2 regions of the Alteromonas sp. G4i13 genome follow, and region 2 is predicted to be linked to the other one. Evidence: predicted binding sites of a transcription regulator. Region 2 holds the regulator's gene; the other holds the start of a gene.
The links. The regulator FNR, encoded in region 2, switches genes on or off when oxygen is low (the NO sensors DNR and NnrR bind a similar motif). The targets are predictions, from matches to a motif close to TTGATCTAGATCAA.
Positions count from the first base shown of each region.

Region 1: a site for FNR is predicted at 3,162-3,175, ahead of ACFI6J_RS15210 (high-potential iron-sulfur protein). Genes of this name have one in related genera too.

Region 1 covers NZ_JBHNYX010000032.1:13,846-20,178, reverse strand. Annotated here, with positions in the region: gene ACFI6J_RS15220 (substrate-binding periplasmic protein) at 111-872, shown strand; gene ACFI6J_RS15215 (amidase) at 1,002-2,621, shown strand; gene ACFI6J_RS15210 (high-potential iron-sulfur protein) at 2,720-3,013, opposite strand; gene ACFI6J_RS15205 (flavin reductase family protein) at 3,236-3,865, opposite strand; gene ACFI6J_RS15200 (zinc ribbon domain-containing protein) at 3,858-4,049, opposite strand; gene ACFI6J_RS15195 (hypothetical protein) at 4,236-4,523, shown strand; gene ACFI6J_RS15190 (exonuclease domain-containing protein) at 4,641-6,333, shown strand, end outside.
Region 2 covers NZ_JBHNYX010000003.1:16,120-22,452, reverse strand. Annotated here, with positions in the region: gene ACFI6J_RS01910 (FixH family protein) at 1-333, shown strand, start outside; gene ACFI6J_RS01905 (heavy metal translocating P-type ATPase) at 333-2,801, shown strand; gene ccoS (cbb3-type cytochrome oxidase assembly protein CcoS) at 2,803-3,033, shown strand; gene ACFI6J_RS01895 (sulfite exporter TauE/SafE family protein) at 3,020-3,679, shown strand; gene fnr (fumarate/nitrate reduction transcriptional regulator Fnr) at 3,725-4,462, shown strand; gene uspE (universal stress protein UspE) at 4,707-5,630, shown strand; gene ttcA (tRNA 2-thiocytidine(32) synthetase TtcA) at 5,779-6,333, shown strand, end outside.

The sequences.
Region 1 (6,333 bases), on a different contig from region 2:
ATTACGTAAGCCTCGAGAAAAACTAACCTTTTGTCGACTGGTGAAATTCTAATATAAGTTTATATTATGAGAAGGGTATCGTTTAATTTATAGTCTGGTTCATCTGTTGTATGCGCGCACTTTTATCTGCTGTTTGTTTACTGTGTTTTATCATACCGCTTAGCGCGAAAGAGCTAGATGTGGTTGTAGGCTGGAACAAGCCTCCATACGTTATTTCACAAGAGCACACCGGCTTTGAAGTTGACTTGGTGCGGGCGATCCTTGCTGAAATGGGATATGGATTGTCGCCTATTTATGTTCCTTTCGGGCGTACGGCAAGGTTATTAAAAGATGACGCAGTTGACATTGGACTTACCCTTAATCCTGCACACACGGTCGATCAAAGCATTTTATCTGAGCCATATATTATCTATCAGAACGTCGTGGTAACACGGGCAGACAGAGAACTGACGATAGACAGTATCGACGATTTGAAAGGTAAAAGCGTCATTGCTTTTCAAACCGCTCAATCGGTATTAGGTGAGGACTTTGGGCGAACTCTTGCATCGCAAACTACCTATATAGAAATGGCACGACAAGATCGTCAAGTGGACATGCTGATGCGCGGCAGTGTCGATGTTGCCATTCTCGATAGAAATATTTTCAACTACTTCAAATCTGCAAACAGTGCTTATGCCGAAGACGCAACCGTCTTTCATGAGCTTTTTCCTATATCGCCTTACAGTGCTGCGATCCCCGACCCAGCGCTAAGAGCCAAGTTCAACGCCACCCTTCGGCTATTTATTGAAGATGGGCGGTATCAGTTACTGCTTGATGAATATAAGCTCGATAACCTCCTTCATAAGCTTCCCGTAGCGGAAACGGCAAAATAATTCTTAGACAGTGAACTATTTCTGATTCAACGTATAAGAAACTAACATTACGTTACCTTCTATTGCCGTCAAACGCTGCATAATAAGAAGGAGTAACAGGCGCTAGGATCATACGTTAAGGAAAGGTTTATGTTGAAACAGGGTTTTTTGCTGGCCGTAGTCGTGCTATGCACTGCATGCGTGTCTCAAGCAAATCATACAGATAAGATTGAGCAATGGTTAGATAAGCCTGCTCACGTTCAGGCGCAAGCGATTGCGAGTGGCGACACGACATCTGCTGAGCTCGTTAGCGGTTATCTTGCGCGAATCGAACGGCTAGATGAAAAGGTAAATAGCGTTTTAGCGTTGAACCCTAACTCGCTGACCGAAGCGAAGGCCATCGATAAACGACTAGCGAATGGCGAGACGCTTGGCCCTCTGGCAGGTATTCCCGTGCTGCTAAAAGATAATATAGAAAGTAAAGAGATGCCCACCACAGCCGGCTCAATGGCGCTTATTGCTAATGACACTGGTCGCGATGCGCCTATCGTAGAAAAACTGAAAGCGGCAGGGGCAATTATTTTGGGTAAAACCAATTTGTCTGAATGGGCAAACTTTCGCTCTGAATCCTCTATCAGCGGCTGGAGTGCAGTTGGCGGGCTTACCCGAAACCCGCATATGCTATCAAGAAGTGCTTGTGGCTCGTCATCGGGCTCGGGCGCTGCCATGTCACTTCGCCTCGCGTCACTTGCCGTGGGCACCGAAACCAATGGCTCTATTATTTGTCCGGCATCCATAAACGGGGTAGTCGGCTTTAAACCAACCGTGGGCTTGCTTTCCAGAACTCACATAGTACCTATTTCTTTCAGTCAGGACACCGCAGGACCAATGACGTCTAACGTTCAAGACGCCTGGCTAATGACGGCAATCATGGCGGGCCCTGATGCAAGCGATAACGCTACACTAGACGCTGAGTCTCATCGCCCAGCTATGCCAACATCTTCAATGCTGGCTACAGATTTAAAAGGCAAGCGTATTGGTGTGGTTAGGTACCGCCAAGGCGATAACCCTCATGTGCTGGCTGTTTATGAAAGCGCGTTAAAGCAGCTTAAAGCATCGGGCGCGACGCTGGTGGACATCAGTGACTTCTCTCAGCCAGATTCATTTTGGGCAGACTCCTATAATGTTCTGCTGAGCGAGTTCCATCATAGTATTAACGAATACTTGTCGGGGTCGCCGGCAGAACTCCCTGCAAGGAACTTGTCTGAGCTTATCGATTTCAATAACAAAACAGAGCGCGAGTTAGCGTTATTCAATCAAGACATTTTCGAAAAATCGCTCGCGTCGGCAGCCATTGACAGCGAAAAGTATCAAAATGCACTGCGCCTTATTCAAGACACGGCGGGCAAAAATGGTATTGATACGTTGTTAGCAAAGCACAATGTTGATGTACTAGTTGCGCCCTCAAACAGCCCTTCTTTTTTAATAGATGGCGTATATGGTGACCATTCGCCTGTCGGTTTTATCGGTATCGGGTATTTGGCCGCAATTGCAGGATATCCGCATCTCACAGTGCCCGCTGGACAGGTGAAAGATCTTCCTGTGGGAATTAGCTTTATTGGTGGAAAGTGGCAAGACGAAAGCGTGTTAAAAATAGGTAGAGTCTTTGAAGCAAAACACGGCTTCTTCATTAAGCCTGGCCTTCTGCCTACACGTTTTGACAACCCAGCGCTAAAAGGTATCGAAGACGGAATTGACGTAGTTCGCTAGCGGGAAATGAGGGTACATAATCGTATTTCGCCTCAACAGAAACGAAAAAAGCCCTTGGTTTAACTCAAGGGCTTTTGAACGTCTTTTCTTTCGATTGGTTAGCCAGGCTTTTTCACCCAAGCGCTACACCAGCCATCAGCGTTAACAAGCTTATTAGGGAAAATGTTACAAGGGCGGTGTTGTTCGCCATCGGCGCCCTGCACGTACATGCAGTTTGCGCATTTTGCACCTTCAACAGTTGACGACGGTGTGTAGTTCAGTGCTTTTGCAGTAGGGTCATCAGCGCTCAATTGTTCTTGAGCCTGAGCACGTAACGCTACACCACCTAATGTAAGACCGATAACTGTCGAGCCAGAAAGCTTTAAAAAGTCACGGCGATTTACAGATTTCATAACATTCTCCTTAAGAGATAGAAACGATAATGATTCTTTTTTATTCAGTGCCTTAAACGCAAAAACCTGCCCAAAGAGGCAGGTTTTGTTTCATGTTTAAATACTATCTCTTTTTGAAAAAAGATCGAACGAAATGTCGCATTTTCGCTTGATCCAGATTAAATAAACTTCAGAGTTACAACCTTAAGTATTGAATGTAAGACCGCTGGACAGTTTATTAGTTCACTTCACGGTTAACTTTACATCGGGCTTTGCATACGCAAATTGCGCAATTCGTTGTGTGCTGTGGTAGCTGTCTAGGCCTGAGATACAGGCCGTTTGCGCTTGCTCTATATCTGCATAGCCGTCTGAATCTATTATTTGCTCAGGAACGTAGAGCTCCTGGATTTCGCCAATAACCATTTCGGTTTCATTAAGCAAAGTAAAATGCTGTGCTACTTTTAAGCCCATTTTAATTTCACTTTCTTTGACATACGGCGCACTGAAGGACTCACTGATCTGCGCGGTTAACCCAACGGCTTCAAATTCACTTTCATCTGGCGCATAGCGGGCTGATGTTTGGTGGGCTTTGTCGACCCAGTCAACAGACACGTGATTTAGCGTATAAAAGCCCTGCTGTTTTATATTGCTTAACGTATCTCGCGTGACGGTATGTGGACGCATGATCATGCCAATGAGAGGCGGGTTTGCACCGACATGAACAATAGAGCTCACTATAGCCAAATTGTTTGTAACGCCGTTTGTTGTACCCACCAAAGTCGCCGATTTAAAACCAGACAAACTATTAATTAGGTTTGCGCGGTAGCGCTGTGCAAGGGCGTCTATATCACCGCGGGTAAACTGCTTAGTCATTCTCTCTTTCTGCCTCTATCTGAATGTCATCACCGTGCTGATAAGCAGTAAGCTCAATGGGCTGACAACACACTTGGCAGTCGAGCACCTGTACTTGGCCAACATCGTTAATTTCATCTATTTCAACATCATTTGGGGCCATACAGTAAGGACAGGAAAAGCCCATGGAACGAGTTAAACTCATATTTAAATGCCTTTGTAATCACTAATGCTATTTGTTACGTAATGCAAAGACGAGTGGATTTTCTTTTAGACACGCCCCTTGTATCTGATTTTAAGAGAAAAGGACAAGACTGCCATTTGACGCTTATGAGTAATCAGAAAACTGGGTGCACAAATAATAGATGTGATAGACGAAAAAGGTGACCTTGTGGCAAATAAAGTTGGTCAATGCCCGTGCTGTAATAGAGAAACTCGCCTTACTTACCATCATCTTATTCCGCGAAAAATGCACAGGCGTACCTATTTTAAAAAGCACTTTAGCAAAGCGGAGCTTCAGGACGGCATTTACATTTGCAGACAATGTCACAGCGGTATACATCGATTTTATGATGAGATGACGTTGGCCAAACACTACTTCAATTTGCAGCGTTTATTGGCAGATGCGCAGCTTTCTTCGTTCTTTCATTGGGTGTCTAAACAGCGCGTACGCGTGTAAAAGTACACGCTGTGCACTATTAGCAGCAGATGTGATACCCAATCGCGGAGGATTTAATTTGATTCGCGTGGCTGTATAAATATACACTATTGGTGTTTTCATAGCCAAAGATACCTCATGCGAAAAGATTTACCGCCACGTTATTACCTTACACACTTTCACGAGTTCCTTGGGTTCTTTGAGGGTGCTAGCAGGGCGCTTCTAAGTGACGAAGCCACTGACTTTGTTAGGCGTTTTAAAGCGTTGGACGATGACAAACAGTGTATTGTTGTGCGCGCTGCAAATCGCAAGTACGCAGTGATTGACAGGACGCAGTTCAATTATAGCGAAATCGCTGTGCCACAAGAGCAAATAGATTGGCTTACCGACAACGGCTGGTTTGGTGACCTTACCCACGCTTCGCTTAATGACATCGCAGGTGTCTTGACCAAAGATGCTCTGCTTGAGCTACTTGCTGAATACGGCAGTATTCAGGGGCTCGCATCTCTCACCAAGCCTAAACTCGTGACGTTGCTTAATGAACATATCGAAGCTAGAGGCTGGCCAGAGCGCTTTTCGCTAGATAACTACTTAGTGTGCTTGTTCGACGATGCACTTCGCTATTTGCTGTTTATCTATTTTGGTAACACCAAAAGCCGTCTAAATCAGTTTTCTATGCGCGATTTAGGCGTAATGAGAACCCGTTCTGATTCCGTAACGGATACGGCGCGTTTTGAAACTAAAAGCGACGCCCAAGCGTCATGGTTTTACGCTAACCATTACAGCCAGTTAGCTTTTTATAACGATGATATGTTGCTTGCCATTGCCGAAGGTGAACTGCCCATTACAGAAGGTGTGTCGGCCTGTTTTTATCGCGACCAGTTTCTCTATGCATTAGGCCTAAAAGTACTGATGTTTGATAGAGCGAAAGGGCTAGAAGTATTGAAAGCGGCGCAAAGCGATAAGGCAAAAGAAAAGTGGTTAAGAGAGAGCTACAAGGACGGAAATGAAAATAGTGTTAAACAGACCCTTGAAGAGATAATTGATAATCCGCAATCGGATACGCTGTTAGCATTTGCAGAAGATTTCTATGCCCGTAAATACCACAAAAAACGCACCAGCACGGTTACCGACATGCTTCGCAATGCTAGCCGTACACTGGATATTGACGTAAGCCAAAATCAACAGGTTGAGCGTGGTGTGCTGGCGCATTATGCAAGGCGCGGCATTGAAGGCTGGCGCACGGAAAACCGATTATGGCGCAGTTTGTTCGGCCTTACCTTTTGGAAGCAACTTTACGAAGAAGACACGCTGGTTACGGAGTTTGATCGCAGACCATTATCGCTTAAACAGAATAACTTTTACGCTAAGTTTGAACACAGTATTGAAGCGTTGTTACAGGCGCTTGATAGCAAAGAAAAACTGCGTTTTCACATTCACAAAATGGCCACGATGCACTATGGCAAAGTTAATAGCCTGTTTATGTGGTCTAGTCATTTGCTTACGCCTATAGAAGCGCTAATTGAGCATGGTTCGCTAGATTCGATTTATGCTTTACTTCGCATGATGTGCAAAGACTTTGAGAGCCTCCGAGATGGCTTCCCCGATATCATGGTATTTGACGGCGCACTTCGCTTTGAAGAAATCAAAGCGCCTGGCGATCAGCTTCGCCGAAATCAGCTGGTTTCAATTCAACGTTTGCAGCAAGCTGGATTTGACGTTGCGGTAACAACAGTGAAATGGATACGCGACCCAGCACAGCCTTATGTTGTGGTAGATATAGAGACCACTGGAGGAAACAGCAGCTACAACCGGATTACCGAAATAGGTA
Region 2 (6,333 bases):
GCAATTAATGCCCGTCTGGACAAAGAAGCCATAGCCCGTCGCATGAACATTACCACTGATTTAACCATTGAAGATGGAAGCATAGCGCTGCAATTTCATTCGGGGATTCCTCAAGAAGGTAACGCGGTTAAATTAAGTTTCTATCACGTAACGCTAGAAGAGCGCGATGTTAGTGTTTTATTGAGTCGCGACGCTAACGGTATTTATCGCGGCTTTATTGAAGAAAACCTTGACGGTAAATGGCGCGTATCGCTAACCCCGATTGATGATAGCTGGAAAATTCAAAACACCGTCTATCTGCCCCACACTGGCAAAATGAAATTCAATCCATAATGACAAAGCACGACTGTTACCATTGCGGCTTGCCTATAGCGAGTCCAGACAATGGCAAATTTACTACTGTCATTTTAGGGCAACAACGAGACATGTGTTGTCCTGGCTGCTTAGCGGTAGCTGAAGCGATCGTTAACAACGGCCTTGAAGACTATTACCAGTTTAGAACCGAACCGGCGCAAAAATCTGACGACGGTATTTTAGAAACGTTAGATAAGCTCAAAGTCTATGACGACCCTTCCCTTCAAGAAGAGTTCGTGTTTGAAGAAGGTCAGGACAAGCAGATACAATTGACCCTTGAAGGTATTACGTGCGCTGCGTGCGGCTGGCTTATCGAAAAGCAGTTGTCGAAAGTAGAAGGAATAAAGCAAGTCGCGGTGAATGTACAAGAGCGCCGCGCACTGGTTACCTGGTCACCGTTTCAAATTAAGCTTAGCCAAATTCTATCTACGCTAAAACGCATTGGTTATGTTGGGTCACCATTTCACCCCGACGAACACGAAGCCAGTTATAAACGCGAGCAAAAGACCTTTCTAAAAAAGCTTGGCCTAGCAGGCATTATGACCATGCAAGTTATGATGCTAATGACTGGGCTTTATTTTGATTGGTTCGGCGCCATTGAGTTAGAGACACGCCAATATTTTTATTGGGTTGCCCTTACGCTTACTACACCTGTGGTGCTGTATTCAGGCAGCACCTTTTATGTGGGCGCCGCTAAAGCGCTAAGCGCCAAAACGGTTAATATGGACGTACCCGTTACGCTCGCCATATTCGGTACTTACATTGCTGGAATTCGCTCTACAGTATTAGAGCAAGGTGAAGTGTATTTCGAATCCATCTGTATGTTTATTTTTCTGCTGTTACTTAGCCGATTCTTAGAACATCGCAGTCGTCATCGCGCCGCACAGATCTCTGCCAATATGATGCAGTATGTGCCCGTATCAGCGACCAAACTAAATCCAGATGGCAGCCTAACCGAGTGTCTGGCTAAGCAGCTAAAAATTGACGACGTAGTGCTAGTGAAGCCTGGTGAAACAGTCCCCATTGATGGGGTGGTAACCGACGGCAACGCAGCGGTTGACGAATCTATGCTTACCGGCGAGTTTAACCCCGTGCGTAAGTCGAACAGTAGCCCGGTATACGGCGGCACGGTTTGTCAAGATGGTACGCTAACCATTACGGTTACGCAGACCCTTAAAAATGCGCTGGTAAATCAAATTGTACGACTGCAAGCAAGTGCCATGGCGAGTAAACCTAAAGCAGCGCAGATAGCCGATAATTTTTCTCGCTATTTCGTTACCGCGGTATTGCTGATTTCGGCGTTAACCTATGGCTTTTGGGCGTATCAGGGGAGCGACGAGGCATTTTGGATCACCATATCAGTGCTGGTTGCAACCTGCCCTTGCGCACTAGGGTTGGCCACGCCATCAGCGTTAACTTGCGCTATGGCAAAGTTAAACCGACAAGGTATTTTACTAAAACGGGCAGATGCGCTAGAACAAATTACTGACATTGACACCATCGCTTTAGACAAAACCGGCACGCTCACAAAAGGCAAATTTACTATTTCAAATGCCTGGTACGCTGACGGCGTGGATAGTAATAGTGCGCTATCAATTGCGCGCGCTTTGGAGTCACGCTCTGAACATCCGATTGCCAAAGCCTTTAGCGACGGTATAGCCTTTAGCGACGGTGTAGCCCTAAGCGAGACTTCTGCCTCTAGCGGCAGTGCTGACGCTATCGATAACACGGTACACAAAGTGACTAATTTTACCGTTACGCCAGGAGGTGGTATCAGCGGTGAGATCAATGACACGTTGTTTTCTATGGGTTCTGCAGCATTCAGCGTTCACGAATCACAGCTAAAACTCATTGAAGCGTTCCCTTCAGCTAACGTGTTTCTCACGGTTAAGGGGCGTATTATGGCGGCGTATGAAGTAAAGGATTCACTAAGAGAAGATACGCAAGAAACTCTCGATATATTAGCTGCAAGCCATACCCTCGCCGTTTTAAGTGGTGATACACAGCAAAACGTTAATGCGCTTACCGCACCATTGCCAATTTCGACCGCTAAAGGTGGCCTAACACCTGAGCAAAAGTACGAAGCCGTTCAAGCTATGCAGCAATCTGGCGCGAAAGTGATGATGATGGGTGACGGTATTAACGACGCTCCAGTTCTTGCCAGCGCTGATGTGGCAATTGCAGTGGGTAATGCCACAGACGTGGCTAAAACTGCCGCCGACGTGATACTGCTTGGCGATCAGCTGCTTTCTGTACCAGAACTTATTCGAACTGCGCACCAAGTGAAGCAAAAAATAAGGCAAAATATTGGCTGGTCGGTAGGTTACAACGTTTTGATCTTACCTTTCGCCGTATCAGGCCTACTTTCACCGTGGATGGCTGTTGTTGGTATGTCGTTAAGCAGTATCATTGTGGTCACAAACTCAACGCGACTTTTGAGCAAATAGCATGAGTATTATTTACGTATTAATTCCAATCGCCATCATCATTGTTGCCGTCGCTATCGTGATATTCTTTTGGGCGGTGAAAACCAATCAATTTGAAGATTTGGATCGCCAAGGGTATAGCATACTGTTTGACGATGATCTTCCGCCAGAAGAAAAAAAGCTAGCTGAGCAACGCAAGCAACTTCAAGACAGTAAAGTAGACAAAAGCCAAGCGCCACATGGAAGGGATTAACTACTTCTCTGCCTTTCTTATCGGCTTAGCCGGTGGAGTTCACTGTGTGGGAATGTGCGGTGGAATTGTCGCTGCGCTAAGGATGGTATCGCCTAAAGGCGCTTCAGCACTACCCTATACCCTTGCCTATAACATGGGACGTATAGTGAGCTACACCATCGCCGGAGCAATAACCGGGGCACTTGGAAAAATTGCAGCAGATTATATACCTCTTGCCAACTATGCCCTTTCCCTACTTAGCGGAATCATGTTGCTTCTACTGGCGTGTTATTTGGGTAAGTGGTGGACTGGCTTAACAGTGCTGGAAAATGCGGGTAAAGGCCTATTTTCCAAAGTCCAGCCGCTTTCAAAACGCTTTTTGCCATTTAAGACCCCTTTAAGTGCGTTGCCTTATGGTTTTATTTGGGGTTGGCTTCCTTGCGGTTTGGTGTATTCCACACTTACCTGGTCTCTCGCGGCGGGTAACGCGCTAGAAGGCGCTGCTATTATGTTCTTCTTCGGTTTGGGTACATTACCCACCTTGCTCGCCGCAAGCGCTGGTAGCCAATATATTGTTCAAAGTTTTCAACATAACCATTTTAGACAAATTATTGCAGTAATAATGGCAATATATGCAGCTTATCTTATTCATGGCGCAATCGTTTAAAAATGGGTGTATTATTGTCGGGTATTCTTTTAGAGAGCGTGCATTATGAGCAAAGGAAGCCAATTTTCTATTCACTGTCAAAACTGTAGTTTCAGTCACCTGTGTTTACCGGTGGCGTTAAACAAAACAGAAATCGAGTCTCTTGACGATATTATTGAACGCAAGAAGCCGCTTCATAAAGGTGACACGCTGATTCAAACTGGTGATAAATTCCGTTCTCTATTTGCAGTGAGAACCGGTTCATTCAAATCATTTGTGACTAATACCGAAGGTGAAGAACAGATTACCGGCTTCCACTTTCCTGGTGATATTATCGGTTTCGATGCACTAAGAGAGAATAAACACCAAAGCTATACTTCTGCGTTAGAAACTGCCATGGTGTGTGAGCTTCCCTACGAGACCCTCGACGAAATGTCAGTGCAATTTCCAAAGCTACGCCACCAGATCATGAGCTTCATGAGCGCTGAAATAAAACAAGATCACGACATGATCATGCTTTTAAACAAGCGAACTGCAGAAGAGCGCTTACTGTATTTCATCTCACACCTGTCGCAACGCTTTGAAGAGCGTGGCTTTTCCCATAGAGAATTCCACTTAACCATGACGCGCAACGAAATTGGAAACTATTTAGGATTAACGATTGAAACGATTAGCCGTCTGTTAAGCCGTTTTCAAAAAGACAACATCATAAAGGTAGACGGCAAGCTTATTACTATTTTGGATTTCGATAGGCTAAACACCAAACTAGCGGCGCTTAACGGCCCTAGCGTTGTCTGCGGTTAGTCCTTTTTAAGTGTTAAATAAGGCGCGCACTAAGCGCGCTTTTTTGTAACCTGTGTTAGCCACCTATCTACCCTTTCAGCGCCACGCCGGTTGCTCCATATTCAATTAGGTACGTTCACTCATGGTCGCCTCGTAAAATTCTTGATCTAAAACAACTTACGTTTTTCCCAATGTCGTTTATAGTTAGTATTAGAAAGCTTCGATTTCGACAGCCGCTACTAAGTTTCGTAGTTAGGGGGACGTTATGATTGAGTGTAAACGAATTCTGGCCGTGGTAGATGCCGAGCGCGATAACCAACCTGCACTGAGCCGTGCTTATGAACTCGCTTCAAAAACAGGCGCTTCAGTTACCGCAATGATGGTGGTATACGACTTATCTTATGATATGACGACCATGCTTAGCCCGGATGAGCGCGAGTCAATGCGCGATGCAGTTACAAAGGAGCATGCAAAATGGCTTGCCACCCACTTAAGAGAACAAGGATTCACTGAAACTGATATCGTTGTAGAATGGAATAATCGTGCGTATGAGTCGATTATTTACTACACCCTAAACAATCAGATAGATTTAGTGGTAAAGGCAACCAAAAAGCACGACGATCTTGCTTCTGTTATTTTCACCCCCACCGACTGGCATTTAATGCGTAAATGCCCTCGGCCAGTATTGCTCGTTAAAGAGCACGACTGGCCAGAAGGAGGAGAGATTATTGCTGCTGTAAACGTAGGCAGTGAAGACGATGAGCACGCCGCACTTAACGATAAGCTCACCCTCATTGCTAACGACTACGCCTCTTTATTGAAAGGGAGCGTAAATTTGGTCAACAGTTACCCTTCTACACCACTTAATATCGCCATAGAAGTGCCTGAGTTCGACCCCGATACCTATCACGACGCGGTAAAAAATCATCATTTAAAAGAAATGCGTAGTCACGCGTTAAAGTACGGTATTCCTGAGAACAAATGCGTAGTAAGAGAAGGCCTTCCGGAAAAGGTCATCCCGCTAGTGGCAAAAACACTGGATGCAGAGCTGGTTGTTATTGGTACCGTTGGCCGTGTGGGCATTTCAGCGGCCCTAATTGGTAACACTGCAGAACACGTGATCGACGAACTCAATTGCGATGTGCTTGCTATTAAGCCAGATGGATTTGTGTCGCCGTTGTCGGTGTAATCTTTTCATCAGTACCGCATAGCCCGTGTTTTCCGTTACTTAGCGGCCAACACGGTATGTCACCAACAAATTTAACTTCACAAGCATGGTCTCGAAAAGCCGCTTTAATGTATAATGGTGGCTTTATCACAAACCAAGCTAGTTAATTATGAGTTTAGGCACAAACAGTGCTGACGCGTCGCCATTAAATGCTGCGCAAAGTAAGCAAAAGTACAACTTCAACAAACTTCAGAAACGACTTCGCCGCAATGTGGGTAAAGCCATTGGCGATTTCGGTATGATTGAAAACAACGACAAAGTAATGGTGTGTTTATCTGGCGGTAAAGACAGCTACACCATGCTAGATATTTTATTGTTTTTAAAGAAGATTGCGCCTATTCATTTTGATATCGTTGCGGTTAATCTTGACCAAAAGCAGCCTGGTTTCCCCGAACATATCTTGCCTGAATATCTAGAAAGCATTGGCGTTGACTACAAAATTGTAGAAGAAGACACCTACTCTATTGTTAAAGACAAAATTCCAGAGGGAAAGACAACATGCTCTCTCTGTTCTCGCTTGCGCCGTGGTATTTTGTACCGCACGGCAAAAGAGTTAGGTGCGACTAAAATTGCATTAGGTCATCACCGCGACGACATGCTAGAAACGTTTTTCCTCAATATGTTTCATGGTGGCAAGCTTAAGTCTATGCCGCCAAAGCTAGTC